DNA from 2 places in the Paenibacillus hunanensis genome. Region 2 is predicted to be linked to the other one. Evidence: a T-box and tRNA genes for the amino acid it is inferred to sense, from the RefSeq annotation. Region 2 holds a T-box; the other holds one or more tRNA genes.
The links. The T-box of region 2 lies ahead of SK066_RS11075 (glutamine--tRNA ligase/YqeY domain fusion protein). A T-box ahead of a tRNA ligase gene usually reads a tRNA of that ligase, here a tRNA-Gln.

Region 1: it encodes a tRNA-Gln, which carries the amino acid that the T-box ahead of SK066_RS11075 (glutamine--tRNA ligase/YqeY domain fusion protein) is inferred to sense. The anticodon was not compared.

What each region holds. Positions count from the first base shown of each region.
Region 1 covers NZ_CP139194.1:963,354-979,124, reverse strand. The annotation lists gene SK066_RS03875 (Gfo/Idh/MocA family protein) at 1-545, shown strand, start outside; gene SK066_RS03870 (MurR/RpiR family transcriptional regulator) at 672-1,457, opposite strand; gene SK066_RS03865 (sucrose-specific PTS transporter subunit IIBC) at 1,815-3,227, opposite strand; gene SK066_RS03860 (glycoside hydrolase family 32 protein) at 3,274-4,779, opposite strand; gene SK066_RS03855 (LacI family DNA-binding transcriptional regulator) at 5,284-6,270, opposite strand; gene SK066_RS03850 (DNA topoisomerase III) at 6,621-8,777, opposite strand; gene SK066_RS03845 (GNAT family N-acetyltransferase) at 9,644-10,831, opposite strand; gene SK066_RS03840 (ketoacyl-ACP synthase III) at 11,775-12,770, shown strand; tRNA gene SK066_RS03835 (tRNA-Gly) at 13,434-13,508, opposite strand; tRNA gene SK066_RS03830 (tRNA-Leu) at 13,515-13,601, opposite strand; tRNA gene SK066_RS03825 (tRNA-Lys) at 13,644-13,719, opposite strand; tRNA gene SK066_RS03820 (tRNA-Gln) at 13,736-13,810, opposite strand; tRNA gene SK066_RS03815 (tRNA-His) at 13,834-13,906, opposite strand; tRNA gene SK066_RS03810 (tRNA-Thr) at 13,942-14,017, opposite strand; rRNA gene rrf (5S ribosomal RNA) at 14,081-14,197, opposite strand; rRNA gene SK066_RS03800 (23S ribosomal RNA) at 14,263-15,771, opposite strand, start outside.
Region 2 covers NZ_CP139194.1:2,718,513-2,734,283, forward strand. The annotation lists gene SK066_RS11055 (cation diffusion facilitator family transporter) at 1-446, shown strand, start outside; gene SK066_RS11060 (ArsR/SmtB family transcription factor) at 558-917, opposite strand; gene SK066_RS11065 (ArsR/SmtB family transcription factor) at 1,436-1,792, shown strand; gene SK066_RS11070 (arsenic transporter) at 2,220-3,518, shown strand; T-box leader at 3,664-3,942, shown strand; gene SK066_RS11075 (glutamine--tRNA ligase/YqeY domain fusion protein) at 4,046-5,776, shown strand; gene SK066_RS11080 (heavy metal translocating P-type ATPase) at 6,584-8,941, shown strand; gene SK066_RS11085 (flagellar brake protein) at 9,584-10,240, shown strand; gene SK066_RS11090 (C40 family peptidase) at 10,728-11,177, shown strand; gene SK066_RS11095 (FAD-dependent oxidoreductase) at 11,438-14,074, opposite strand; gene SK066_RS11100 (ArsR/SmtB family transcription factor) at 14,067-14,363, opposite strand; gene SK066_RS11105 (DUF896 domain-containing protein) at 14,638-14,868, shown strand; gene SK066_RS11110 (GNAT family N-acetyltransferase) at 15,131-15,763, shown strand.

The DNA.
Region 1 (15,771 bases), 1.8 Mb from region 2:
CACGCAAATATGATCAGCTACTCGCCGGAGAGACGCCGAACGTATTCAATCCGCAATTTTCCGGTGGTGCACTGATGGATATTAATGTATACAATGTGCATTTTATTATGAACCTAGTAGGTGCACCGCAGCAGATCCGCTATACCGCTAACAAGCATGCCAACGGGATCGATACATCAGGCGTACTCGTTATGCAGTACGATGGCTTTACCGCGACCGCTGTAGGCTGCAAAGACACCGCAGGCATGAATTTCGTTCTTATTCAAGGGGAGAAAGGCTATATTCATGTAGAAAATGGAGCTAATGGCTGTCGTACAGTTCATTTGCAGGTCGGTGATACGACCGAGCAGTATAATGCGCAGACGACGAATAATCCGCTTTACTACGAGCTGGTCGACTTTGTGAAGATGTATCATCGGGGAGATTATGAGCAGTGCTATGAATTGCTGGAATATAGCTACGGTGTGATGCAGACGCTGGATCAGGCGCGTCAGGATGCAGGCATCGTATTTGCAGCGGATACTCGCTCGATAATGGCTCCATAACAGGGTGCTATAACAAGTGATGTCGTCATGATAAGATAGGCTACTCATTACTTTCCAGCTTTTAGCTTTTTAGCTTTTTAGCTTATCTCATCACTCCATTCATCATTGTCTGTCGCATCCCCTACACTAGCCTTCTAACTCTGTCCGATCTGCTATCGTTCCAGCATACAGCACATCAAATAGATACTGTGCTGACATCATCGAATACATTTTGCCCAGCATACCCGGACGCTGTGCATATGTGTACAATGTATCATCGCATAGCTCGGATAATGGCGAGCCTTCTACGGTCAATGCTACTACACGGCGGTTATTCCTTTTCAGTGTACGCGCAATGTCCAGCATACTGCGATTACGTCCAGTATGCGAGATGACAAATGATAAAGTAGACGAATCCATATGCGGACTGGATAAATAATGATGATTCGCATTATTTTGCGCAATGGCGGTTAGTCCAATCTCGTTCCAGCGCGCACAGGCAAGCTCAGCCGTATAATAATTGCTATCACTTCCATACACATCGATCCGCCTTGCTTCGCCGATCCATCGAATCACGCGCTCCAGCACCGCTGGCACACACATCCGCTGCGTCTCGATCAGCGCTTCATCGTATACACCCGAGATCGTTTGCAAATGTCGCTCTGCACTTCTCTGATCCTGTGAAGGCTCCAGCGATTGCCGCTGCTCTGGTGATAATTCCAATGCCAGCTTTAATTGAAAATCAGGATAGCCGCTCAAGCCTAGCTTTTTGCATAGACGTACAATCGTTGAGGCACTGGTCAGTGTCAGACGTGCTAGCTGCTGTGCATTATGATCAAATACCGCCTGCGGCTGCTGGACAATATAATCGACTATATGCTGCTCCTGTGTCGTTAGATGCTGTGCGTATTTCAACTGCTTCCATAATGTCATTGTATCCGCTCCTGCTGGATCATCACTTCTACCCTGGTTCATTCGTCTATGTATGCTGCGAGTGATCCCGATTCCATATCGTAGTTTGTATGCCTACTATAGCAAAAATTCACATCAAAAAGCAGGTAGCCCTCAATTCCACGGCTACCTGCTTTTTCGATCCACGATTATACATCATTCGTGATTATACGATTCATGATCACCCGATATTGCACTACATTAGCTTTACCCATACGGCATAGCGTAGAACTACTATATAGCCATACCCATCATATACTGCATTATTCCAGTACTGCATCATTCCAGCCATGCTTTACAAGAAATAGAACGCTATCCTCTATAGCTAAACGAAAACTCTTATTTACCCGAGATTTTCATATCGTTCAGCATTTTATCACTGAACCCGAACAACCAGGTCAGTACAAAACCAACTGCAATCGCTACACCATTACACAAAATGTACATCGGCAGCTGCGAATTCAGATACAGCAACGTACCTGGCAACACCGTAATCGCCATGCCTGTACCCGCAAGATGGAACAGCGAAGCCAGGAATCCCCCTGCCGCTCCACCGATCAGTCCCATCACAAATGGCTTCATATAGCGCAGGTTTACACCGAAAATCGCTGGTTCAGTAATACCGAGGAATGCAGACAGTGACGATGGCAGTGCGAGTGCTTTGAGCTTTTTGTCTTTTGTTTTCAGACCTACTGCCAGACAAGCAGCAGCTTGAGCAGCCATCGCACAGGTGATAATCGCGTTAAACGGATTAGCTCCAGTGCGCTCCAATAGCTGAATTTCCAGCAGATTGAAGATATGATGCACGCCGGTAACCACGACGATCTGATGCAGACCGCCGATCACGATCCCCGCAATACCGTATGGCAGATTCAGTACAGCCGTTGTTGCATTCAACACAACCTCTTCCAGCGAGTGGAAGATCGGGCCAATCGCAAACAGACCCAGTGTGATCATAATAAGTAGCGTTAGAAACGGCGTCAAAATCAGATCAAGCGCTTCCGGAATGCGCTTACGTAAAAAGCGTTCTAGCTTCGCACCGAGCAGACCCACAACGAATGCGGGAATAACCGAACCCTGATAACCAACAACCGGAATAAAATCAAAGAAACGAAGTGCTTGCGCTGAGCCGTCTGCCACAGAATAGGCATTCGGTAGCGCCGGGTTAACCAGCATCAAACCGAGAATAATCCCGAGCACCGGACTACCGCCAAATACGCGGAACGCCGACCATGCCACCAGTGCTGGCAGGAAAGCAAAGGCTGTATCTGTCAATACCTGCGTATACAGCAGGAAGTTCGGCGAGATCGTCTCCTTTGTCATACCGAACAGCGCCAGAATTTCAGGTTGTGTCAGCAAGCCGCGCAGACCCATGAACAAACCTGTTGCTACGAGCACCGGAATAATCGGTACAAACACATCGCCAAATGTACGAATCGCACGCTGGAAGCTTCCTCCCTGCTTTTTCGCCTGGTTTTTCACTTCCTCCTTGGTAGAGCCGTCCAGACCCATCTTTTCCATTTCCTCATAGATCTGATTCACCGTGCCTGTGCCGAAGATGATCTGATATTGTCCGGAGTTGAAAAATGCTCCTTTGACCTTCTCTATATTTTCGACCTTGTTCTGATCGATTTTTTCCTTGTCATTGACCATAATACGAAGTCGGGTAGCACAATGCGCGAAGGAAGCGATATTCTCCCTTCCTCCTACAGCCTCCAGTACTTCATTGGCAATTTCATGATTTTGCGCCATCTTGATTCATCCTCTCATATCCATATCTGCCATTACGGCACATGTATTACTGCTGCCTGGAGGGATACTCCCATTTTTCAGTATGAAGCTTCACCTGTCCAGCCTCTGCGAAAAATACAATGCCCCGACTCTCTGGCTCTGGGAAAATCCGGCTCGTAAATACAGCCTCTCCATCATTTGCAAAAATCTCTACCGATGATACATCTACGAAAATCTGCAATCGCTCCAGCGGACGCTCCAGCTCATAGCTACGTGTCGTACCATAATTCTCAGCGAGCGGCTGTCCTGCTTCGGAACGATCCAGTATGAGGCGACGATGCTCTGCTTCATAGCGAATGATCGTACGCTGCTGCTCTCCTACTCGCAGCTCGATGCCAAAGGCTTTCGCCGCTGCGCCCATCTCATTGGAAGCCCGGTCAAAGCGACAATCCAGCTCGTACGCTACACCGTCGAAGCCGACATAGCTGCTGCGTCCTTCGTGTAGGATACCTGCAAACATTGCCTTTTCCCCGCGCCGTAATGCTAGCTCCTGTACCGGTCGTTGCAATAGCACGCCATCCTCGCGCAGCTCAAGCTCCCGCGGTAAGGTCAGGCAATGCGCCCATCCATGACTGTCGGTTGGATACACCGTATCGGGTAAGCCCATCCAGCCTACCAGAATGCGTCTACCCTTCGGGCCGATCGCAGTCTGCGGAGCATAGAAGTCAAATCCATGATCCAATTCGCGAAATGTGCCATGCTCCAGCTTTAGCTCAGGCAATTGAAGTGGTGCAGCACTGATATAGCCAGACTGGTAAATATTGCGATACTGTTCTCCCTCAGCAGCAACTCCCTGGGGACAGAACAACAGCACCGCCTGCCCGTTCATTTCAAAATAATCCGGGCATTCCCACATGTATCCAAACTGCGGAAGCGCTGTCTGCAATTCGCCCAGTAACTCCCAGTCCAGCATATTGTGTGAACGATACATCACGATCGCGCCAGTCAGATCATCTCGCTGTGCGCCGATCACACAGTAGAACCAGTCGCCATCCTTCCATACCTTTGGATCACGGAAATGCTCTGTATAGCCAGCAGGTACGCTAGCAATAACCGGCTCCTCCAGCTTATGGATATGCCCCTCCTCCTCCATGATCGCCATGCACTGATAAGGATGTCGCTGCCATTCACTATCCCGTGTATTGCCCGTATACATCAGATATAGCTTGCCCTCATGCTCTATGCCGCTACCGGAATATGCCCCATGAGAATCAAACCAATCTCCCGGCTTCACACCGATTCCACAATCGATCCAATTCACCAGATCGGTTGATTTCAGGTGATACCAGTATTTCATGCCATGATCCGTGCCGAGTGGGAACCATTGATAAAATAAATGGTAATACCCGTCATAATAAGCAAATCCATTCGGATCATTGAGCAGCCCCATCGCGGGCTGAATATGATACTGCTGACGCCACGGAGAAGCTTCACTCTGCTGTAGCAGCTGCTCGATCTCCTGTGGTGAAACGTTCTCTAGTAGTCGATATTTCTGTTCTCTCGTCATTTTCATTAGTATTCTCCATATCAAAGGAACCGGTTCCAATTTGATTAAAAAAATAATACATGTCAGTTTAGATACAGCCTGATCTATTATCTCGTCTGCTATACTTCATACTTCAATCTATGTTCCAGACTGATATACAATTTCGTCCTCTGCAATTCAATTTATACTTTAAATTGAACTATATTACGTGTAAAATGCCAGCATCTAATCCTATTAAAATTCAGCCGTTCTTTCTGTTCTTTCCACACTATGCTTCAATCACGATTACACGGGAAAGCACATCAGGTATACATTCTATTTAGGAACCGGTTCCAAATTGTTTGAAATAACAACTGATTCCTATTGGAGATCAGTTGTTGATCATCATGTATGTGTAACATATTCAAAAGCATTTATTAAACATTCCTAGAATAGCTTCCAACTCTGCTGATCGCATACATCCTCAAATCCGATTTTGTATCCGGTTGCAGTTTTTTTGGAACCGATTCCAAAGTTATTATAAAACCGCTATCAGCATTTGTCAACGCTTTCTCGCTGTAATAATTCGTAGTCCATCACGGTAACCATTTGCACATGCTGACGATGCACCAGCTTCACGATGTCCTGAGCAGCAATTTTACCAGCTTCTTGATAGGGATATCGAATCGTCGTTAAGGCTGGATGAACGACCTCAGTCACATCATAGCCACCGAATCCAGTTATCGATAACTGCGCAGGGATATCGATCCCAAGCTCATGCGCCGCCTTCATCACTCCAAGCGCAATATTGTCGGTTGCACATACGATAATTGTAGCATCTAACGGCTCCTGTAATAGCTTTAGCGCATACTGACGTGCATCTGACATCCGAAAGCTTGTTTCATAATAAGCTACAGTGCATTCTCCCGTTTCCTTTACTGCCCGTGCAAAGCCCTGCTTCCGGCGTACTCCTACCGCAATATCCTGCTCGGTTACACCCAGATATGCAAGACGACGATGCCCACGATCCAGTACATAGCGCCCTAGCTCATAGCCTGCATCATAATCATTGTGGATCAGGCTGTGAATCTGCTCATGCTGCTGCCCGACAAGCAATACCGGAATATCCGTAGTCTGAATCGCCTCCAGATGCGCCTCTGTAATACGCGCAGCTAATAAAATAATACCGGATATTTTCTGACGAGCCAGCTCATAGATCGCTTCAATTTCCCGGTTCATATCCTGACTCGTATTTGTAATGAGCATACGGCAACCCTGATTACGCAGCTGATCATCAATTCCCATTAAGGTATGCGAGGTCGCAAATGAATCCAGACGAGGAACGATCGTGCCGATAATATTGGCTGTTTTAGCTTTCAGGCTCTGGGCAAACGTATTCGGTACATAGCCTGTTTCCTTGATTACCTGCTCAATTTTATTCCGTGTGGCGACACTGACCGAGCCACCGTTCAAATAGCGCGATACGGTGCTTTTCGCCACACCGGCAATTCGGGCAATATCTGCAATTGTCTTGCTCATGTTAACCTCCATAAGGACGCTCCATGTGAAGCGCCCGTGTGATCGGCTATTCGCCTGTTATGAATCATCCAGAAATTAGAATTCCATCTTCCAATTATTTTAAATTAATGCTTCTGAGCTATAGGAATTAATGCTTCTAATTACGGGCATTGCCATTGTATTCAAACTAAAACTTATCTCAGAGAAGTAGCCCTTCATCTATAGGATATCCAGTACCCTGTCCCCTCCAATGAATTTCCATTTCCCTGATGCTTATATATACGACTTTTATCGTCAAATCCCTGCCTGAATCGAAGCTTCTGCTTGCCTATGCAAGCAATACTAGCTATAAATTAACATTTTTCTGTATATTATGCTTCATCCGACTTGTTTTGCAGTGCCGCTTTGAGCAGATCTCCCAGATTTGAGCCAAATTCCTCCTTCTGTTCAAACTGCTTCACCAGCTTTTGCTGCTCCCGTTTCTTCACCGGACGTGCTCCATTCTTGTTCAATACCTCGGTAATCCCGCAGCTGAGACATTGCACATACTTACCCGCCTTGCCATCCTTCATCTCCATCTTTTTATGGCATTGGGGACAACGACGATTAGCCAGCTGTTTTTCTGCGGAACGCCGATATCCACAGTCCTCTGACGGACAGATCAGGAACTTGCCACGCTTGGACTTTTTCTCTAGCATACGTGCGCCACAATCTGGACAATGACTATGCGACAGATTATGCGGCTTATACTCCACTTCGCTCGCTTTTACTCCACTTACCAGCGAAGCAGCCATTTCGCGAATCCCCTTTAAAAATGGCTCCGGTTTTCCCTGACCTCGCGCAATCCGCTCTAGCTCAGCCTCCCAGCGTGCGGTCAGCTCCGGTGTGCGTAGCTGAGGCGATACTAGCTCGATCAGCTGTGTTCCTTTTCCGGTAGGATGAAGCGAATTACCCTTGCGCTCAATCGTATCGGAGGATACGAGCTTTTCAATAATATCTGCACGTGTTGCAGGTGTACCCAGTCCATGCTTTTCCATCCGTGATAGCAGCGCTGCCTCTGTATAACGCTTCGGTGGCAGCGTACGTCCATTGCGTACCAGTGTACGCTGAATCATATGAGATTCGCCCTGCTTTAGCTCCGGCAAAGACTGAACCGCATCAACTCGCTCCCTATGATCCGATGACGATTCCTGTTCCTCGTCCTCATCATCCTGCCACTGCTCCCCATAGACAATCTTCCAGCCCTGCTCCTTCACAGTAACGCCTTTTGCATGGAATACCTCGCCTGCCGCTTCAATCGTTACCTGGACGATATCATAACGCGCAGCTGGATAAAATAAACTAATAAAGCGCCGTGCAATCAGATCGTACAGCTTGCGCTCATCCGCCGTCAGACGATTCAAAAGTACCGTTTCCTCAGTCGGAATAATCGCATGGTGATCACTCACCTTACTGTCATCGACAATACGACGTGTAACATTCAATGCACCACGCAGCAATGGACGCGCAAGCGGTGCATACGGACCAACCGCCACACTCGTCAGACGCTCCTTCAGCGTATCCGTCATATCCGAGGACAAATAACGCGAATCCGTACGTGGATAGGTGACAAGCTTATGCTGCTCATATAGCTTTTGCAACACATTGGATGTATGCTTGGCTGAAAACCCATACCGACGATTCGCATCACGCTGTAGCTCGGTCAGATCATACGCCAGTGGATGTGGCTCCTGACGCTCGCTCCTTTTCAGCTCGCGAATGGAAGCCTGCTTCCCTTCTAGCTTCTGTTGAAGCTGCTGCACCTGTGGTGCTTCGAACAGTCTGCCGTCTCCTTGTTTGCCACGCCACTGTGCCTGGAATGCTCCCAGATCAATCTGCAAAGTATAATAATCCTGCGAACGGAAGCTGCGAATTTCCTGCTCACGCTGCATAATCATCCCCAGTGTTGGCGTCTGCACACGTCCTGCGGATAGCTGTGCATCGAATTTACATGTCAGCGCACGTGTGACATTAAGACCAATCATCCAATCCGCCTCTGCCCGGCAACGTGCTGACTCATACAAACGATCAAATTCCTTTCCCGGTCGTAGCTTGCTAAAGCCTTCACGAATCGCACGATCCGTCTGCGATGATATCCATAAGCGCTGAAATGACTTTTTCCAGCCAGCCATATGTATAATCCAACGAGCCAGCAATTCCCCTTCACGCGCGGCATCCGTAGCCACGATAAGCGCGCCGACATCACTGCGCTTCATGAGATGCTGGACTGTTTTGTATTGATGCGCACTTTCCCGTAGCACCTTCAACCGCATCCGATCCGGCAAAATCGGTAAATCGTCCAAATTCCATTTCTGATACTGCTTATCATAATCCTCTGGCTCAGCCAGACCAACCAGATGTCCCAGCGCCCATGTCACAATATAAGCCGGCCCTTCCAAATAGCCCTTATGCTGCTGCTGACTTCCCATCACCCGCGCAATCTCCTTCGCCACCGAAGGCTTTTCTGCCAGTACAAGCGTTTTACTCATGTTGTTTTCCCTTTCCTCGTGCTTGATTGTTGATTCCTTGTGTTTGTTCTTGGTTTTTTGTTCTTGGTTTTTTGTTGTTGATTCTTGGTTCTTAATGCTTGATTTTCTGATCTTACTTATTTCTACTTCTATTTCTCATTTCATATCTAGTACATTCCAATTCGAATCTAGAGCTTCATCTATTCAAGCTTTATACACACAGGATCGATTCATCCACAGTTCAGCTTTACTCACTCTTGCTCTTTAAACATCCAGTCATCCAGTCAAAGTACCCATCGATGCACAATTTTTTTCTATTCGCACGGATCGCCTACTCTCTTACGCATACCACATACCACATACCACATACCACATACCACATACCACATACCACATACCACATACCACATACCACATACCACATACCACATACCACATACCACATACCACATACCGTCGCAAAATGTACCACAACCGCTAGCTAAACATCAAATATAAATGTACCATAATTCCCCCTACTATGCAGACGATTCCGTAACATCCTCTCTATCTCTCTGAGCCTAAATCCCCCTTCCCCTATACATATCCATCACTCAGATCATCTCCTTCATATACTAAAGTCCACTCGACATCTCTACTAACTCCTCTCTAAACCTCTGCAATCCAAAAAGGCCTTTTCACCACAACAACACATCGCTCACCATCAATAATCGGCTCCAAAAAGTCACCTCATATTCATGAACAAGCCCATGTATTCTGGCAAAAAGACCTTTTATATTAACCATAAAGCCTAGTTCATCTACTCCTCTACACCGAATATCTACATACCAGATATCCAGCATATTCAGACTAGATCACATCAGACTGAAACAACCTCAATCTCTATCTTAGAAAAAGTCCATCAAATGCGTTTCGCGATTCGGAATCAGCTTCTCCAGCAATTGGATCGCCTGCTCATCAGCCTGTAATTGCTCCCAGCGAGCCAGCTCAGTCGGACGCTTGTAACCCATCAGCATCGCTGTCCATACGCGAATATCTGCCTTCACCTGCACATCATATGCGGATGGCTTGGAATCTTCAGCAGCAGCTACCTGCTCCACAGTCGCCTTTCCATCAGTATCCCATACCATTCGCCATACGCCTTCATTCCAATCGGCTACACGATCACTCACTTCAATCGTCAGCTCACCAGCGATTTCTTTTTCAAAAGCATACTGCTCCAAAAATACTTTCATATCTACAATCCGCGCCATAAAATAAGGTACGCGCTGCTGCTCAATCCGCGGGTCCTGTAACAGGTACGGAAGCCCATCATCCAGCGGTGCTCTCAGCTTCACATGCTCTACCATCGAATCATGATTGGAAATGTACGTCCATAATCCGCGGCGTGCCTCTTGCGTCGTATACGCAATTTCGCTAATATTCATTTCTTTATTTAAAACGCTATACAGGATATAGCCCTGAGCCTGTCCATCTGCCGCGTAATACACAGCTGTACGCGTATCATCCGAACGAAATATAGCATGTTGCCACCACTCGGTATCACGAACGAGCGTACCATTGTACTGGCTTGCATACTGGCTGTAAAGTGAGTGCAATAGCTCGATATCACGCACACCACGCTTGATGTAACCATCCGTTTGCACCTTCGCAGGTAATAAGCCGGTTGGAATCGTATATTGCATATACTCTGCATATAGCTCCCAGCCATATTTACGATAAAATGGGAAATAAAATGGATGTAAAAAGGATACTGATTGTCCCTGCTCCTTCATCAGCTGCAAAGCATGACGAAGCAACTGATCGACGAGCCCCTGACGACGATTTTCTGGCCATGTGGCTACACCAGCAATCCCGCCCATGTCGATGCTTTGTTGCTGTATGTACGTTTGGAATGGATATAGCTTCAACTGAGCATGAAGTATGCCATCCTCAAAAGCTCCCCATACACGCTCCGGTTTAAAAAACTGCCGTGATCGCTCTGTCTCTTCCTCATTTAGCTTATATTGAAAAGCATACATCGATAACTCCAGATGCTGTTCAAATTCATCTTCCTTCAATTGTCTGATTTCCATTCCATTCTCCTCCATTCCATAAATAGCCTATCGATAGCTCATTGTCACACCCCAACATCATAACAGACTTTTCTCACGCCACCAACAGAAACGAGGCTTCACGCTACGATTGATTTCCTATTAAATTTATATTGATTCCATGTTGTATATACGCTACGTTGTTACATGTCATTTTGCTAATCTATGTCACGCCGGACGATATTTGATTCCCTACTATAGGTACACAATGTACTCTATATGCAAGATGACTTTACTTCATACAACTTTATTTTAATCCAACACTTAGTTCCATGTGTTGCTTTGATACTTACAATCCGATTTTGATACATACAATACGATAATGTACAAACAAACTGTATTTATGTGAGCCTTCAATATATACAGACAATATGTGCGCCTTCGATATATACAAACAAATATATATAGACAAACACCACCCCTGTATAAAACACTAATCTACATATCCGTGGAATGAAAACTATTGCTTGCTCTAACTCTACTAGTCTTTTGTATTTTCTTTTGTATTTACTTTGATATAACTATTTGCTAAAATTAGTACCAAGTACTAATACTAGATACTACTTAAATTTCTTAGCTCGCCTCTATCTATCTATCTATCTATCTATCTATCTTTCTTTCTTTCTTTCTTTCTTTCTTTCTTTCTTTCTTTCTTTCTACTGCGTTATACGTACAATCTCAACTAAACGCAACACCTTATAATCTTTCTGCTACACGGAGCGCCTTTTATCGCTAAGCCCGAAGCCAACAATTTTTATATGTTAAAAATAGTTAAATTCCTACTTACAATCATTTAATTTTAAATTAATGCTTCCATCTAACCTATCTGTACACGTATCATAAAATGAAGGTACTTTCGCTCTATCGCTATACAAGCAAGCTGCAATAACAGACTATATAACTACAAAATGAGGTGACCCGGATGATTTCATCAAAAGCTCGTATTACGGCTCTTGGCACTTACGTACCAGAAAAACGACTGACCAATGCAGATTTAGAGCAATTGGTCGATACCTCTGATGAATGGATTGTCCAGCGCACCGGTATGCGAGAGCGTAGAGTCGCTGCTCCAGACCAATTTAGTTCTTCTCTTGGGATCGAGGCTGTACAGCATATGCTCAGTCACCATCCCGTTAGCATCGATGATGTCGAATTGATTATCGTAGCGACAACAACCGCTGATTATGTATTTCCAAGTGTAGCTGCGCAGATTCAAGCTCATTTTGGTATTACCAAAGCAGGTGTATTTGATCTGAATGCCACATGTGCTGGTTTTGTATATGCCCTACATATGGCAAATAGCCTCGTCACATCCGGTATGCATCGTAAAATTCTCGTCATTGCCAGTGAGACCATGACCAAAACGCTGGATTACACCGATCGCAGCACCTGTATTTTGTTTGGTGATGGTGCTGGAGCTGCTCTCATAGAATATGATGCAGATCAACCAAGCTTTATCGATGTGATTATGGATAGTGACGGTAATGGGGGACAGCATGTATACCGTAGTAATCTCTCTGCGCAGATTAACGATACACCAATGGAAGGAAACGGGAACATTTATCAAAATGGCCGTGAAGTCTATAAATGGGCAGTGCGCACCGTTCCACAAGGATTACGTCAGCTGCTGGAACGAAACCAGCTCGTAACCGACCAGGTGGACTGGTTTGTTCCACACAGCGCGAACCTGAAAATGATCGATTCGATCTGTGAAAAATCAGGCATTTCCTTCACCCGTACATTAACGAGTGCAGAATGGTTCGGCAATACATCCTCTGCCTCTATCCCGCTCGCACTTCAGCAGGGCATAGAAGATGGCAAAGTAACAACAGGAAATACCTTACTCCTATATGGCTTCGGTGCAGGTCTCACCCAGATGGGTATGCTCCTTCATTGGAACCCTAAAACGAACGAATCCTAATAAAGATATATTAAAATTCAAACATACATTAAAAATCAAACCTTAGCCGACAAATCTTAAACGAACACTTCCAAAACAATCACATTTCAAATAACTATGTCTTAAATGAATGAGCTTATATGGCCAGAACCCTGAACTATCAGGTATTCGCCCTATTCTCAAGCTCTCGTTTCTATTTTCGATCACTCATCCCTATTTTAAGCTCTCAGATACAGACTGTTCAGTAAATGCTTTTGAAAAATCAATACTATTGCATAAAGCACTAATGCATCAAGCTATTTACCTGTAATCCAATCATCCACTATAATCGCACAATAAACCATTAACCTATACAGAAAGAGGCTGCTCTCAACGTCATACATGACATGAGAACAGCCTCTTTTTATTAAGCGGGTGATGGGATTCGAACCCAAGCTCCAGTTACATAACCATAGGTCATGTAAAATAGAAGTTCTACCATAGAACGACACTCGCGGATCAGGAAGTCAAGGTTTAAAGCAATGTGAATTCAGGGTAATGATGCAATTCGTACAACATCATCTATTCCACCCACAAGCAACAATCCAAGCCTTAAACCCAAAACAAAAGCGCCTTCGATCGGGAATATAGGAAGTATTAAACCGTTCCTTTTATGCCCATTCTGGCACCTACTAAGAATCTATATGGAGCGGACGACGGGAATCGAACCCGCGACCCTCGCCTTGGCAAGGCGATGCTCTACCGCTGAGCCACGTCCGCATAATATGGTGCGGTCGAGAGGACTCGAACCTCCACGGGGGTAAGCCCACACGGACCTGAACCGTGCGCGTCTGCCAATTCCGCCACGACCGCATATTACAACGTAAAACTATTCACACATTTGTAGAAAACAAATGGTGAGCCATGAAGGACTCGAACCTTCGACACCCTGATTAAAAGTCAGGTGCTCTACCAACTGAGCTAATGGCTCATATATAAAATGAAAATGGCAGGGGGTATAGGATTTGAACCTATGCGTGACGGAGTCAAAGTCCGTTGCCTTACCGCTTGGCTAACCCCCTACAATAGTAGAAAGAAAATAAAGGGCGATCGACGGGAATTGAACCCGCGAATGTCGGAGTCACAGTCCGATGCGTTAACCCCTTCGCCACGACCGCCACAATAACCATCTTTTATTCTCTTTAAAAGAAAATGGTGCCGGCGAGAGGATTTGAACCCCCGACCTACTGATTACAAGTCAGTTGCTCTACCAACTGAGCTACACCGGCATAAAGTAAGGCTTCCAAGTATTTCATTGAAAACCTTAAGGTACAACATAGTCTTGCTTGTTCGCTTGGCGACGTCCTACTCTCCCAGGACCCTGCGGTCCAAGTACCATTGGCGCTGGAGGGCTTAACGGTCGTGTTCGGGATGGGTACGTGTGGAACCCCTCCGCCATCATCACCAAACGTTCTTGCTACAGGTTAATCACCTGAAAACTGAATCCGAAACGAATCATCGCGATTTTAGAAGATAGGATAAGCCCTCGACCGATTAGTATTGGTCAGCTCCATGCATTGCTGCACTTCCACCTCCAACCTATCTACCTCGTCGTCTTCAAGGGGTCTTACATACTGGGAAATCTCATCTTGAGGGGGGCTTCACGCTTAGATGCTTTCAGCGCTTATCCCTTCCGCACGTAGCTACCCAGCGATGCTCCTGGCGGAACAACTGGTACACCAGCGGTGCGTCCATCCCGGTCCTCTCGTACTAAGGACAGCTCCTCTCAAATTTCCTACGCCCACGACAGATAGGGACCGAACTGTCTCACGACGTTCTGAACCCAGCTCGCGTACCGCTTTAATGGGCGAACAGCCCAACCCTTGGGACCTACTTCAGCCCCAGGATGCGATGAGCCGACATCGAGGTGCCAAACCTCCCCGTCGATGTGGACTCTTGGGGGAGATAAGCCTGTTATCCCCAGGGTAGCTTTTATCCGTTGAGCGATGGCCCTTCCATGCGGTACCACCGGATCACTAAGCCCGACTTTCGTCCCTGCTCGACTTGTAGGTCTCGCAGTCAAGCTCCCTTTTGCCTTTGCACTCTTCGAATGATTTCCAACCATTCTGAGGGAACCTTAGGGCGCCTCCGTTACATTTTAGGAGGCGACCGCCCCAGTCAAACTGCCCACCTGACACGGTCCCCGTACCGGATCACGGTACCAGGTTAGAACTCAGATGCGATCAGGGTGGTATCCCAACGGCGCCTCCAAGGAAGCTTGCGCTCCCTCTTCGTAGGCTCCCACCTATCCTGTACAAATCGCACCCCAGTTCAATATCAAGCTGCAGTAAAGCTCCATGGGGTCTTTCCGTCTTGTCGCGGGTAACCTGCATCTTCACAGGTATTAAAATTTCACCGGATCTCTCGTTGAGACAGCGCCCAAATCGTTACGCCATTCGTGCGGGTCAGAATTTACCTGACAAGGAATTTCGCTACCTTAGGACCGTTATAGTTACGGCCGCCGTTTACTGGGGCTTCGGTTCATAGCTTCGCTTGCGCTAACCACTCCCCTTAACCTTCCAGCACCGGGCAGGCGTCAGCCCGTATACTTCGCCTTGCGGCTTCGCACAGACCTGTGTTTTTGCTAAACAGTCGCTTGGGCCTTTTCACTGCGGCCCCCTCGTGCTATTCACACTACCGGGGCACCCCTTCTCCCGAAGTTACGGGGTCATTTTGCCGAGTTCCTTAACGAGAGTTCTTCCGCGCGCCTTAGAATTCTCTTCTCACCTACCTGTGTCGGTTTACGGTACGGGCACCTGCTTCCTGGCTAGAGGCTTTTCTTGGCAGTGTGAGATCATGACCTTCGCTACTGTAATTTTCGCTCCCCATCACAGCCTGACCTTAGAGCATGCGGATTTACCTACATGCAAGTCTCACTGCTTAGACAGGCATCCATCAGCCTGCGTCACTACCCTCCTGCGTCACCCCGTTGCTCATAGCGGCTCTCGGTGGTACAGGAATTTCAACCTGTTGTCCGTCGACT
Region 2 (15,771 bases):
GCAGTGCGTTATTACACGTCATGGGCGATATGCTTGGCTCGGTAGGGGCCATCGCAGCAGCGCTACTCATTATGGCATTCGGCTGGAACTTGGCTGACCCGATCGCCAGTGTGATCGTTGCGGTACTCGTATTGATTAGCGCGTACCGGGTGACACGAGATTCAGTGCATATTTTGATGGAGGGTACGCCAGTCGACGTCGACACCACACAGATGACAGCCGATCTGCAAGGCATCGAGCATGTGCTCGGTGTGCACGATCTGCATGTATGGTCGCTCACCTCGGAGCTTCCGCTGCTGAGCTGCCATCTGCGCATTAGCGATATGTCGCAAGGAACCGCTATTTTACAGGCAGCACGTACACTGCTACAAGGACAATACGGCATTGGACATGTCACGATTCAGCTTGAAACACCAGAGATCGCCTGCACCACCAATGAGCATTAGATGAGTGGTCATCGACCACAAGAAAAGCTCCAAAGCATGGATGAACCGTGCTTTGGAGCTTTGTTGTGCATAACTATACTTTTTAGCGGCTATCCCTATAACATAAGCTGCTTAATTATGATTCAAATGCTGATACGTTTGCTTGAAAATCTCTTCTACATGATAATCATCCAGCGAATAAAATACCGTTTTGCCTACCTTACGTGGCTTCACGATACGCATATTGCGTAAATATCGTAGCTGATGGGAAACAGCGGATTGTGTCATATCCAGCACTTCGCATATATCGTGCACACATAGCTCCTGTTGGAGTAGCGCGTAGATCAAGCGCACCCGTGTCGGATCACCCAGTGCTTTGAACATTTCTGCCATCGACAAAGCCGTATTGTCGCTGACCAGCTCCTGCTTGATACGAGCAAGTTCCTGCTGTGAAGCTTCATTAGCATTCAGGCAGTGGCCACATTCTTCAATCAAGGCTTCCTGCTTCACGAAAATCACCTTCCTCGTATAACGTCGTAATGTAATTATACCAAAAATCGTTGTGATTACGAATAGCGGATTTTTTTAAAGTTTAATTTAAAATAAAAGAATAGGGAAGACGTTCAGCATTTCAAATGTTCACGAGCAAGGCTTACTGGATAAGCGAAGCTCGCCTGTTCTAAAAATAAAAAAGCCTTCAGCCCATCCCGTCCTAATTCTTGTTATTCATCTTGTAGCACTGATAATGATATCGGGCAAAATAACAGAAAATTAGGACATTGCTATCTTTTATCGAATTATAAGTATATTCTTATATTAAACTGTGACGATACGCCGCCAATTATGTACAATCAGATCATATTAGCCTGCGGCTGCTGTACGATATTCTTACAAATGACTGGAGTATCGACCTGGATCAGCAGTAGTAAATGGTTGATGATTGATCCTGCTCTGTAGCATCAGAGTAACTGGGAGGAAGCACAATGAAAATGGAAGTCGCCGTATCGGCAATGCATCATATAGAGGAAGTAGCCGAGCAAATGAAGCTACTCGGAGATAAAAATCGCCTGATGATGCTTGCGCTGTTACAGGAACGAGAATGGTGTGTGTGTGAGTTTGTAGAAATTTTTGATATTTCGCAGCCGGGCATCAGTCAGCATATGCGCAAGCTCAAATCCCATCGGATCGTAAAGGAAGAGCGTCGTGGTCAGTGGGTCTATTACTCGCTCAATATTGAGGATAAGCCACATATTCAAGCTGTACTTCGTCATCTGCCTGGGCGCGAGGAGTTACTAAGTAACTTTGACAAGTTTGTCAGTTGCGGTCAGAGTGAACCGTCCTCATCTGCGAATAATCCTACTTTTTAACGTATATGGCAACCGGTTAACTTTTTGCTCTATCGTTTGTACTATATATTTCCGCAGGCACAGTCATAAGCTTGGTCTGTACGACTGTGCCTACTATAATACTGGGAAATCATAATAATTTTAACATTGCTGATTCAAGGCAGTGCATTTAGGATGTAAATAATAGCATAGTGTATGAAGTGTGCCGTCTCCTTTAAACGGATAGACGCATTTCAAGCATTATGCGATATACTTGAACTTGCCTGCATGATCGTTTGGATGATCGGGTAATTTCAAGCTGGTAAAATAGAAAATAATAGCAGGTTTTGAACATGAGGATTTGAAGCAACATGTCATACTCTATGCTTGCTGGATGACTAAGCTGGATGTACACGGTACTAGCAAAAGCATATATGGAAGAGTGACAGATGGTCTGGAGGATGTCAACGTGGTAGTAACTGTACTTGCAATTGTGATTTTTGTATTGACGCTAACGCTGGTGATCTGGCAGCCGCGTCAATTGTCGATCGGCTGGTCGGCGTGTGGCGGTGCCGCTGTGGCGCTATTGACCGGTGTGGTCGGCTGGCAGGATGTGATCGATGTAACCGACATCGTCTGGAATGCAACGCTTGCCTTTGTTGCGATTATTATTATCTCGCTCGTGCTCGATCGGATCGGTTTTTTTGAATGGGCTGCCCTTCATATGGCGCGCCTGTCACATGGCAATGGAGTGCGGATGTTTATCTACATCTCGGTGCTCGGAGCGGTCGTATCGGCATTATTCGCGAATGATGGTGCCGCGCTTATTCTCACCCCAATCGTACTCGCTATGGTGAGAGCGCTAAAGCTGGAAGAAAAGTATGTGTTTCCGTTTATTATCGCAGGGGGCTTTATTGCGGATACGACCTCATTGCCACTGACGGTGAGTAATCTGGTGAATATCGTATCGGCGGATTATTTTGGCGTGACGTTTATGCAGTATGCTAGCCGGATGCTGGTGCCGAATCTATTTGCACTGGCTGCAAGTATTGGTGTGCTGTATATATACTTCCGCAAAAGTATTCCACGTACCTTTGACGAAAGTCAGCTCAAGCCTCCGGTAGCGGCGATTCGCGATCCGAAGCTGTTTCGATTATCGTGGTGGGTGCTGGGCTTGCTGCTGATCGGATACTTTGTAAGTGAATTTTTGAAAATTCCCGTGTCGGTCGTGGCGGGTGCGATTGCGATTTTCTTCCTGATTATGGCGAATCGCAGTACAGTTGTACAGGCGCGTGAAGTTATTCGTAATGCGCCGTGGGCGATTGTCTTTTTCTCAATTGGGATGTATGTCGTTGTGTACGGTCTGCGTAATGCTGGACTGACCGAGATTCTGGCAAACTGGATTCAGGCATTTTCGGCGCATGGACTATTTGCGACCACGATGGGCATGGGCTTCATGACAGCGATCCTGTCCTCGGTAATGAACAATTTGCCGACCGTGCTGATTGGGGCACTCTCGATTCACTCGTCTGGTGCACAGGGCATCATTCAGGAGGGGTTGATCTATGCGAACGTGATCGGTTCCGATCTGGGGCCGAAAATCACACCAATCGGTTCACTGGCGACACTGCTATGGCTGCATGTGCTGGGCAATAAGGGGATTCGCATTTCGTGGGGAACGTATTTCCGAATTGGCTTGATTTTGACGATACCAACGCTGTTCTTCACACTGCTAGGTCTGTATGTATGGCTACTGATAGTCGGGTAACAGTACACGGTTGATGGTATAGCCAGTGTGCGGAGCAACTTCGCAGGCATAAGATGATGCTAGCTATCAGCTGCAATCCTGAATTGCATCGTTGCGAATGAAGATATTGTCAAATGCAGGACAAGATGCTAAAATCAGTCCAATATCAAATGCGATGACGAGAAGAGTAGAGCAACACGCGTCTTTCTAACAGAGAGCTCCGGTAGCTGAAAAGGAGCAAAGACCCGTTGCTTGAAACAAGCCTCTGAGCAGCGCATCGGAACCGTATAGCGGGGATGGTGCGACAGGAGCTCCTGTTACAGAGCCAGGGTATAACCGGCATAATTGCTTGTATCAATGGCATATGACGGCGTACTTGAAAAGACGGCTATAGTGATGTAGTCGTGAACTGGGGTGGCACCGCGATCATAATCTCGTCCCCAAGACATTCGTCTTGGGGGTGGGATTTTTTTGTTGCTTTGAACAAAATGGGCGAGCTACAACACGCCTGAATGAAAGCTCAATGATGATCACAGGAGGTTACGTCTATGACGACTATACACACCAATGAAAATTTTATAAGCCGAATCATTCGGGAGGATCTGGAGCAAGGAGTATTCAGTCGCGAAATGGCGACTCGCTTCCCACCCGAGCCGAACGGATATCTGCATCTTGGCAGTGCCTTTGCCATTACAACGAATGCCGGGCTTGCTGAGCAATTCGGCGGAACCTTTCATCTGCGGATGGATGATACGAATCCGCTCAAGGAAGATCAGGAGTATGTGGATGCCATTGTACGCGACATGGAGTGGCTCGGTTATAAGCCACCGCTGCATTATGGTTCCGATTATGGCGAGCAATATTATGCGGCTGCACAACGTTTGATTGGGAATGGCAAAGCGTATGTATGCGATCTGTCGCCAGATGAGATGGTTCGATATCGAGGCACTTTAACGGAAAAAGGGACGGATAGTCCGTATCGTGAGCGTAGTGTCGAACATAATCTGCAATTATTCGAAGACATGCGTAACGGAAAATACGAAGCAGGCGAAAAGGTGCTGCGTGCGAAGATCGACATGGGATCATCGAACATGACGTTGCGCGATCCCGTATTGTACCGCATCATTCATGCTCCACATTATCGTACAGGCACGATGTGGTGCATCTATCCGATGTATGATTTTGCCCATCCGATTCAAGATGCGATCGAGGGCATCACACATTCGCTCTGCTCGATTGAATTCAAGGAGCATCGTCCGCTCTATGAATGGGTGCTTACAGAGCTGGATGTGAGTGAGCCGCCGAAGCAACGCGAATTCGGTCGTCTGAATATTACAGGAGCGGTGACGAGCAAGCGTTATTTACGTGAATTAGTTAGTGGAGGGCATGTCGATGGTTGGGATGATCCGCGGCTACCCACATTACAAGGCTTACGTCGCCGAGGCTATACACCGGAAAGTATTCGCACCTTTTTTGGTGAAATCGGTATGATCCGTACAAGTAGCACTGTCGACATCGGTATGCTGGAGCATGCTGTTCGTCAAAATCTTAAACCACGCGCGATTAGCGCTATGGTCGTACTCAAGCCACTCAAGGTAGTCATTACCAACTATCCTGAGCATCATATCGAATGGCTAACCGTCGAAAATAATGCTGAAAACGAAAGTCTCGGAGAGCGTAGCCTCCCATTTGGACGTGAAATCTGGATTGAACGAGAGGACTATATGGATGTTCCTGAACGCGGCTTTCACCGCCTTTCCCCAGGTGTGGAGGTAAGACTCAAAGGAGCCTATTTTATCCGCTGTGAGCATGCCGTCTATAACGAAAAGGGCGAGCTTATTGAGCTACACTGCACGTACGATCCCGAAACGAAAAGTGGTAGTGGCTTTAACGCTCGTAAAGTAAAATCTACCATCCACTGGGTAGAAGCGACACATGCCGCTGCTGTTGAGGTACATCTGTATGACCGTTTACTGCTAGATGAAGAAGCGGCTGATCCAACAACCGATACGAGCAACTGGGCTAACCGAATTAATCCTCATTCACGCCAAATCATCACTCAAGCCTTTGCCGAGCCAGCCCTGAGCCAACCAGCAGCCAACACCCACTACCAATTTCTGCGGCATGGCTATTTTTACGAAGATAGTCGCTACAGTCAAGCAGACCATCCAGTCTATAATCTGGTCGTTTCGCTAAAGGATTCGTGGAAGGGTGGTAAAGGTAGTAAGGATGTTAAGAGCAGTAAAGGTAGTACGAATAGTGAAGGCAGTAAAGACTAATGACCATAAACTAATAACGGTGATAAAACAGTAATGAATCATGTAGGAATGACACTATACAATGAACAACGCGAATAATGGAACTAGTAATCAAAATCGGACAAGCTGATGCTTATTGTCTATCGTGTAATGATTAATCGCAAGCACATTCCAATAGCACATAGGCGAGGTTCATTCCCAATAATTGGCTTATAAAATAGGGTTTAATAATACTATGCGATTTTGGATAGCTACTATTTTGTGTTGCATACCGCATGAAGTATAATAACTGTTTACCTATTTTAGAAACGATATTGCTCAGCTAATATTTTCATAAGCCGTTTGCAACCTATATTACTGGACTTGATACAAACAAACTAAAAAGCAAGCAAGCTTGAACCTCAAAAAGTCCTGTTCTCATTAGAACAGGACTTTTTTTAGATTCACAATGATACTTTAAGTCGTTATAAAGCACGAATTTGAAAATTTTAAAGGCTTTGAATTTGAAATACGGCAATCCACTTCTCAGAAGCGAGAATCTAGCTTCATTCCAAATCCAATAGATTCCTGCCGATTCACTTGGCTATCACTCCACTTGAATGATTCCTTTATTGCTTGCCAGAGCAGAGCGTCTCTCATACATACTTCACCCGTCACAATTTACAGAAATTCCTCACCGTATTCTTTTGACAACCAACTTCAACAAGACTATACTGGTAATAACATATGAACAATTACTCATGTATTAATTTTATAAATTACGTAATGTATAAACCTACTACATTCGTTTACTTCAATCCACCATCCAATCTAAAGGAGGTAACCACCATGAGCCAATCCACCGCATTAAGCAAGCGTGAACTTACACTAGATGGGCTTCACTGTGCCAATTGCGCTATGAAAATAGAAAACGGTGTCGGCAAAATTAAAGGCGTGTCATCGTGCTCCGTCAATTTCGTCAACAAAACGCTTACGCTTGAAGCCAACGAAACAGAGGCCGAGCATATTGCTGGTGAAGCGATGCGAACCGTGAATCGCATCGAGCCTCATATTCGTGTCCGTATCAAGCCAGTACCGGCAATCGGTAAAGTAGCCAGCACATCAACACAGGCTACTTCTGATTCAGCCCTCACAGGTCAAGCTGCCGCATCATCCGCAGCAGCTAGCGGACATACTTCAACATCGAATGCACACATAACGCATCCCTATGAACATGCAGATCACCAGCATGAAGACGCCCACGAACACGACCATGCGGGTCACACGCACAGTCATGATGGAGGACATCAACGCAAGCTGCTGTTCCGTTTACTCGGCGGCGGAGTGTTCATGGTAGCAGGCTTGCTATTGCCGATGCCACCTGTATTAGAGCTATCTGTATTTCTACTCGCATATATTATCGCAGGTGGTGATATCGTATGGCAGGCGCTGCGCAATATTGCGCGTGGTCAGGTGTTTGACGAGTATTTCCTAATGTCAGTGGCGACGATTGGTGCTTTTGCGATCGGACAGTATCCAGAGGGTGTAGCGGTTATGCTCTTTTATCAGCTGGGTGAGATGTTCCAGGGCGCGGCGGTGGAGCGTTCACGTCGCTCGATTGCGGAGCTGATGAATATTCGTCCCGATTATGCCAATGTGCAAACGGCTGAAGGGATTCGTCAGGTATCGCCAGAGCAGATTCGTATCGGTGATTGGATCGTTATTCGTCCGGGAGAAAAGGTGCCTTTGGACGGGATTGTCGTTGAAGGCAGCTCGATGCTGGATACCTCAGCATTGACGGGGGAGTCTGTACCGAGAGAAGCGAAGGAAGGCAGCGAGGTGCTGGCTGGCTTTGTTAATAAAAACGGTGTGCTCACGCTGGAGGTTGAGCGTATTTTCAGCGAGTCGTCCGTATCGAAGATTTTGGAGCTTGTCCAAAATGCAAGCAGCAAAAAGGCACAGACAGAAAAGTTCATCACCCGTTTTGCTCGTTACTACACACCAGCAGTCGTTATTATTGCGACATTGCTGGCGATCGTTCCACCACTGCTGTTAAATGGAGCGACCTTTAGTGATTGGATTTATCGTGCGCTTGTCTTCCTTGTCATTTCCTGTCCATGTGCACTGGTTGTGTCGATTCCGCTAGGCTTTTTCGGTGGTATTGGTGCGGCGTCTAAGAACGGTATTTTGATCAAGGGGAGTAACTATCTAGAAGCATTGAATCATGTAAAATACGTTGTATTTGATAAAACAGGTACGTTAACCAAAGGAACGTTTGCTGTTACGGCTATTCGTCCAGCGACAGGATTTACCGAGGAGCAGCTGCTCGACATCGCTGCACATACCGAGCTGCATTCCAGTCACCCAATTGCAGAGTCGATTCGCAACGCGTATCAGGGAACATGGAATGAGTCGCGTGTGACGGAATATAGTGAAGCAGCGGGGTATGGGATTGAAGCGAAGCTGGATGGACAACAGGTGCTAGCAGGGAATTATCGCCTGCTTCAGCGTGAAGGCATTGAGGCAGCACCGGATTCATCTGGGGGAACAGTGGTTTATGTGGCGGTGAATGGCAAGTTTGCCGGTACGATCGTCATCTCTGATGAGGTGAAGAGCGATGCAGCGTCTGCCATTCATCAGCTCAAGCAGCAGGGCATCCGCCGTGTTATTATGCTGACCGGTGATACCCGTCAGACAGGTGAAGCGGTAGGCAGACAGCTTGGTGTAGATGAAGTACATGCCGAGCTTCTCCCTCAGGATAAGGTTATGCAGCTGGAGCGCCTGGACGCACTACGGGCACGCGGTGAGAAGATTATTTTCGTAGGTGACGGTATCAATGATACACCGGTGCTAGCACGCGCGGATATCGGCGTAGCGATGGGAGGACTGGGCTCAGATGCTGCGATTGAAGCAGCCGATGTGGTCATTATGAATGATGAGCCATCACGCTTGCCTGTAGCGATTGAGATTGCTCGCCGTACACGGCGTATCGTATGGCAAAATATAATTTTCGCGCTCGGTGTGAAGGCTGTATTTCTATTGCTCGGTGCGTTCGGAATTGCGACGATGTGGGAAGCGGTATTCTCCGACGTGGGTGTGACACTGCTTGCGGTATTGAATGCAATGCGTGTATTGCGTTTTGACAGCTCGCGTATGAGTAAGCCTGTAGCGCCGCCTGAGCGTGACGAACAGACAGCAGCTATATAAGAGTAATAAAAACAATAAAATAAGCTGATCTGCATCCAACCCGTTTATATTCAATGACAATGACTGGTTTGACATACAATTCGACTTTCCAATATTCATATCTTCTATTTTAAAGAAAAGCTCCTACATCATTAATCGATGAAGGAGCTTTTTTTATGAAAATGCTCCATGAAAAATCAGTACAAGGTAACAACAGAATTGTAAACAAATACTTCCTTTAACGGCGAAACAATACCAGATAGAACTATTTTTTAGACGAATCGATTAGTCCAATAGATGGGGAAATCATCCTTTTTTAACAATATACACATATAAATAGAACGAGAAGACTATGAATGAGGAATTGTTTTTAACATTTTACAAATATATCATGTAAGATGTCCAACAAAATCGAATTTGAAACTGGTTCTTTTTAACCAAAATTCGACAATTTATATATTCGCTTATTAGGACTTTTGTGTTATTATTGGTTTAAAATATTCACTACCTTATATAAGTGATACAGAGGCGAAGCAGTAGCATGTGTTCGCAATCGGACTTCATTTGTAGACGGCAATGCAGTTAATGCGTTTTATAGATACAGTTGTCCGGGCGTATAAGATGGGGTCTTTCGGGCATGTTATAAATAGGGGGAATACATTAATGAAACTGCAAAATTATATTTTTGCTAATCAGTATCTGGATGTGCAAGATGACGAAGGCAATATGTTCGTCGGTCGCGTAGAAGCCTTCGATGAAGAGGTGATCACGTTAGCTGATATTACACGACTTGATCATATGTCCTCAGCGAACGAAAAGCTACCACTTAGTGAAATGATGAAAAAAGAAGTGTTTGCCTTTTTTATAGGCAATAATAAGATGAAATACCAGTTCCGTACGAAGATTACACGGGCGAACACCGATCAATTTCAGATTCATTTGAAAAGCCCGGCTGTAGAAGAAATTATTAAAATTCAAAACCGTGATTATTTGCGGATCAGCTCGTCACTTCGCTGTGATCTCAACGTATCTGAGATGGATGAAGAGCTAAAATTACAAATCTACACGCATGATATTAGTGGTGGTGGACTGTCCTTTTATAGCCGTCAGCCGATTGAATATAACAACTATACAGGCACACTCTATCTGTATAAAGGGGATAACGAGCTGCCATTGCCTTTCAAGGCTGATCTGGTGTATATGAACCAGGTGGATGATCAGCGTTACAAGATTGCACTTAAGTATAGCGATATCAAGGAGCAGCATCGTAACCATATTATTCGCTATGCAATTCAAGAGCAGGTTCGCTTCCGCAAATAAGCTTTTACGGCTATAAATGTGAGCCTCGTTAGCACACTCTATCCTTTAAACTTAATCTCATATTTTATTATATCATCCAGCTTTATCCTGTTATGCCTGTCGGTGTAGCAGGATTTTTTGCATTCAAAAAGGCTTCGCAAATACGTAAAGTTGCGAAAGTGTAGAATGACTGGTAGTCTAAAATAGGTCTTATGTGCACAAATACGGAAATGTACCTATATTTCATATGGGATCCATTGCGGCGATATTTGACAAACCTACCCAAAATGCTTTAAGGTGATAAAGGTTACAAAATTTTAATAAGTGTTTCATTTTCACTCAAGTCATATACCGACCATATAAATGAAACGGATCAATGTTGACGTTCTGGACATGACATTATTTTTGCAGCGGGTGGTCACATACGGGATTGGGCAATACATATTGATGTCAGTACCCTGGACTCCTTGAAATCAACTCCGCAAGCACCGAAGGGAGAAGTATTTTTTTGAAGAAAACGATATTGTCTCTGCTGGCTGCTGCTGTCATCTGCACGGCACAACCAACCGGCGCCTCAGCCAGCACAGCAACATTTAAAAGCGAAATTAAAACCCAGGCTTCCAAAGTAATGGGTACACCGTATGTAATGGGTGGAACAAGCACACGAGGCTTTGACTGCTCCGGCTTTACCCGCTATGTGTACAAAAAGATGCACAAGACATTACCGCGTACTGCTCGTCAGCAGGCTCATATCGGCAAGGCTGTATACAAAGGCAATCTGTCGATCGGCGATCTGGTCTTTTTTAACACGATGGGCTACGGCATCTCACATGTCGGCATCTATATCGGGAATAACAAATTCATTCATGCAGCAAGCAGCTCCGGTGTAACAGTGAGCAGCCTGTCTGAATCGTATTACAAAAAGCGCTATGTCACTGCACGACGTGTTGTGAATTAAAGCAATCATCAGATGAACAGGAAAATGAAAGCAATCCTTTTCTCTTCATTAAGTACAGGCATATTAACCTGCCTATTGAATTATGATTTGAAATCGTTCATTGAATTAAAATGACCAGTCGAAGGAGCATCATCGATCACCTTGAACACTATGGATTCAACCGTATAAAAGCGTGCAGAACTCTACAGGGGAGAGGCTGCACGCTTTATTTATGTTGTATTGATGATTGGGTTATATGGCATTCGTGCCAGTGAAATCATTTAAATAAACAGATTATGACCTGCACGATCGGCTTGACCAAGATAGTAGCCGACACCGGCAATTTTGATACCATCGATCAATTCCTCATGGCGAATCCCCATCACATCCATCGACATCTGGCATGCGACCATCTCTACGCCTTGCTCGGATGCACTGCGGATCAGATCCTCCAGTGAAGCGATATTTTGATTCCCCATAATGCCACGAATAAGCTTTGGTCCGATGCCCAGCATATTCATTTTCGATAAACCAAGTCGCTGACTGCCACGAGGCATCATCATCCCAAACATGCGGCTGATCATATTTTTTTGGATCGGCATCGGCTCGGATTTACGCAAAATATTCAAGCCCCAGAAGGTGAAGAACATTGTTACCTTACGACCGCTTGCAGCAGCGCCATTAGCGATGATAAAGGATGCAATGGCTTTATCCAGATCGCCGCTAAACACAACCATGGTGCTAGCTGGATCTGCGGTAGGAAGCTGAGCTGCACTACTATCCGTTTGCTCCTTGGGCGTCTTCGCCAGTGTCGCCTCGATCGTACCGCCCTTACCACGATCAAGCTGAACGAGAGTATGACCAGACATTTGCGACCATGCCTTCACATCTTCATAGAATCCAGGGTCTGAAGCAACCACATGTAACTGATCTCCATCGGTCAATCCATCCATCTTCTGCTTCACCTGAATGAGTGGACCCGGGCAGCTCAAGCCACATACATTGAGCTCATGTGTAGTGGCAGGTGTAGGTAATGAAGCTGGCTGGTTGTCTGTCATCGTGGTTGCAGAGCTAGTTGTCACGGATGATGTCGCTGTATTCGTTAGCGTTACTGAATTGCTTGCCTCATCAGCAGTTAATACAGCAACTGATGAAGGACTGCTGGTGAGCGTATGCAGAGCTGTAGCTCCTGTCATTGGAGCAGCAGACAAGGGAGTACCTGCTATAGACTTTCCTGAAGGTGTAGACGGATCAGAGTCTGAGAAAGGGCTGGCTGGTTGAAACTGTGCCTGCTTGTACGTTTTATAGCCACCACTCAGATTTTTCACCTGATAGCCATGCTGTGCCAAAATACGCGAAGCAGTATAACCACGCAGTCCTACCTGGCAGTATACCAGATATTCTTTATTGCGATCCAGCTCATGCAAGTGATCGCGAAGCTCATCGACTGGAATGGAGAGCGAGCCTGGAATATGTCCATTTTCATGCTCGATCGTACTGCGTACGTCTAATAATTGCTGGGTGGCTGGATCGTATTGTGCAACCTGATCATACGTAAATACGGACGCTCGTCCAGCCAGTACATTTTCCGCAGCATAGCCAGCAATATTCACCGGGTCCTTAGCAGAGGAATAAGGAGGGGCATAGCTTAGCTCCAGCTCGGTCAGATCTGAAACGGTGCCGCCAAAGCGAATGGCTACCGCAATATCATCAATTCGCTTATCCACACCTTCATAGCCAACAGCCTGTGCTCCTAGAATACGACCATCATTTGCAAATAGCAGCTTGAGCATCATTGAGCTTGCACCTGGATAGTAAGACGCATGAGAGCTAGGATGCACGATAATCGATTGATAGCCGATGTTATGGCGCTTGAGTGTTCGCTCATTGCTGCCTGTAGAGGCGGCAGTCAGGTCGAATACTTTAATAATCGATGTGCCTTGCGTTCCTTTATAAGTAGAAGGAATGCCTGCGATCTGATCGGCAGCGATTCGTCCTTGCTTATTGGCAGGGCCAGCTAATGGAATGGCTGCTGGCGTATTGGTGATCAGGTCGCGTACTTCAATCGCATCACCAACCGCATAAATATGAGGGATATTCGTCTGCATCGCTTCATTTACAACAATATGCCCACGTGTACCGAGTGCAATTCCTGTTCCTTGCAGGAAAGCTGTATCTGGCGTCACGCCAATCGCCAGGATGACCATATCTGCTTCTAATACACCACTTCCAAGCTGAACACCAATGCCGTTAGCAGGCGATGTGAAGCCCTGTACACGCTCAGATAGGACAAGCTTTACACCATGCTGCTCTAATTGTTGACCGAGTGCAGCCGCTAGCTCGGGGTCATACGGAGTGAGTACCTGAGGGTTGCCCTCAACGAGTGTCACACCAAGCCCGGCTTCACGCAGGTTCTCTGCCATCTCTACACCGATAAAGCCACCACCAACGACGATAGCCGAACCGCCCGCGATGCGCTGTACTTGTTCCTTCACACGATCGATATCTTTTACATTACGGACTGTATACAGTAAGGGATGATCACGACCTGGAACATCAGGAATGATCGGACGCGCACCCGGTGATAGCAGAAGTTCATCATAGGATTCGATGTATACACCGCGCTCACGACTACTCACAGTGACCGTGCGTGCATTCGGATCGATCGATACGACTTCACTTTCGGTGCGAACATCGATACGGAAGCGATCGGACATGCCCTGCGGAGTCTGTACGAGCAGACGTTCACGCTCAGCGATCGAGCCACCTACATAATAAGGTAGACCACAGTTGGCAAAGGAGATATGCGGCCCTTTTTCAAACAAAATAATCTCGGCTTGCTCATCCAGACGACGTAGACGGGCAGCAGCAGACGCTCCGCCTGCTACACCGCCAACAATAACAACCTTTTTACTCATGTTCACAATCTTCCTCTCCTAATAAAATAGTAACAATATGTGCGATACGCTCATTAGCCAGAATATAATTGACCTCAAGACCATTACGCTCGGTAGCGACAATGCCTGCGCTGCGTAGTTTTTGCAGGTGCTGAGATACGGTGGATTGCGGCATATCCAGACATTCCTGCATAAAGGATACATTGCATTTCTTCTTACGCATCAGCCCACGCACGATACAGAGTCGTACCGGATGAGATAAAGCTTTGAGTAGATTAGCAGGTTCGTCGTATTGCTTCATATCCTTCATATCAAAAATTTCAGTTTCCAATGCAAAGGCTCCTCTCTTAATCCTAATATCGTAATATTACGATATTAGGATTAAGTAGTCAAATGTTTTGTTTTTTTGCTGGGAATCGTTTACGATAGATGTCTATTATGTGTAGCAGAATGGATGAAGCAGCAACTGGTTGCATTTCCCAAAAAGTATGCTATACTAAAAATATCTTAAATTAATAATTATTTAATTCGAGATATTTACCAAGCAGTTGCCTCGGGCTCTCTGCGAAGGAGGAATAACAATGATGATCAAAAGCTTAACCCGTATTAATGAACTCGCTAAAAAACAACGTGAGCAGGGCCTGACCGATATCGAAAAAGAAGAACAGCATGTACTGCGCCAGGAATATCTGCGTGAAATCCGTGGCCAGGTGCTTCATACCTTTTCCCGTCTGACTGTAGTGGACGCGGAAGGTAATGATGTAACGCCAGAGAAGCTGAAAAACGATAAAGAGAATGGTTTTCTGATCGAATAATACAGGTTGAACCCTATAGAGTTAGTAAGAAGCACCGCTATTGCTAGGAATGGTGGCTTTTGAATGGAGATCAGTTGCTTGTACAGGGCTGGTGGACAGGGAAAGGCTATCGTTTAGGGCAGAGCGGTGCTTTTAGGTATATGTAATGATTGAATGTTTCTATTAGTTTGTATAGAAAAGTTCGATTGGTCAGTAGGAATTTCTAATGATAAATTATATACATTAAATTTGATTGAAATAGTCGGAATAAGGAGTGGGAACGATGAGTGAAATTTATCGTCTGGCTGTAACGGAGGATGCACCTGTTGTACAGCGTATTATCCATGCTGCCTATGTAACGATTCGTGAGCTTGAATTACAGTGGCCTGCTGCACATGCGGATGTAGAGCAGATTCGCGATAATATTATAGCTAATAAATGCTATGTGCTGGAGCGTGATGGTGAGATTGTGGCGACCGTTACACTCGCTAATCCAGAGCGATTGAAGCTACTAGCAGAGCAGATGGATTTGCCATTTGTGATGTGGTTTGCAGTTGATCCGGAGGCACAGGGAAGTGGATGGGGACGCAAGTTGCTCAATTGGGTCGAGCAGGAAGTAATCGACAAGGAGCTAGGAGCACCAGCGGTTACACTTGCAACGGCAGAGAAACATCCGTGGTTATTACCGATGTATGAGCGATGGGGCTATGAACGCCTGCTTGCCTTTGATAAAGGGACAGGCGATGGCGTGATGCATCTGCTACGCAAGCGTGTGAATGAAGAACGATTTGCTCGATATGAGCAGCTCAAGCAAGCATCTGTTCAGGAGGAGTCGCAATCTGCTGAGCTGGTCAAAACGGCATTTGGTAATGGGCATGCTGTTCAGCAGCCAGCGCTATCGTTTCGACGATTCTAATGTTGTAC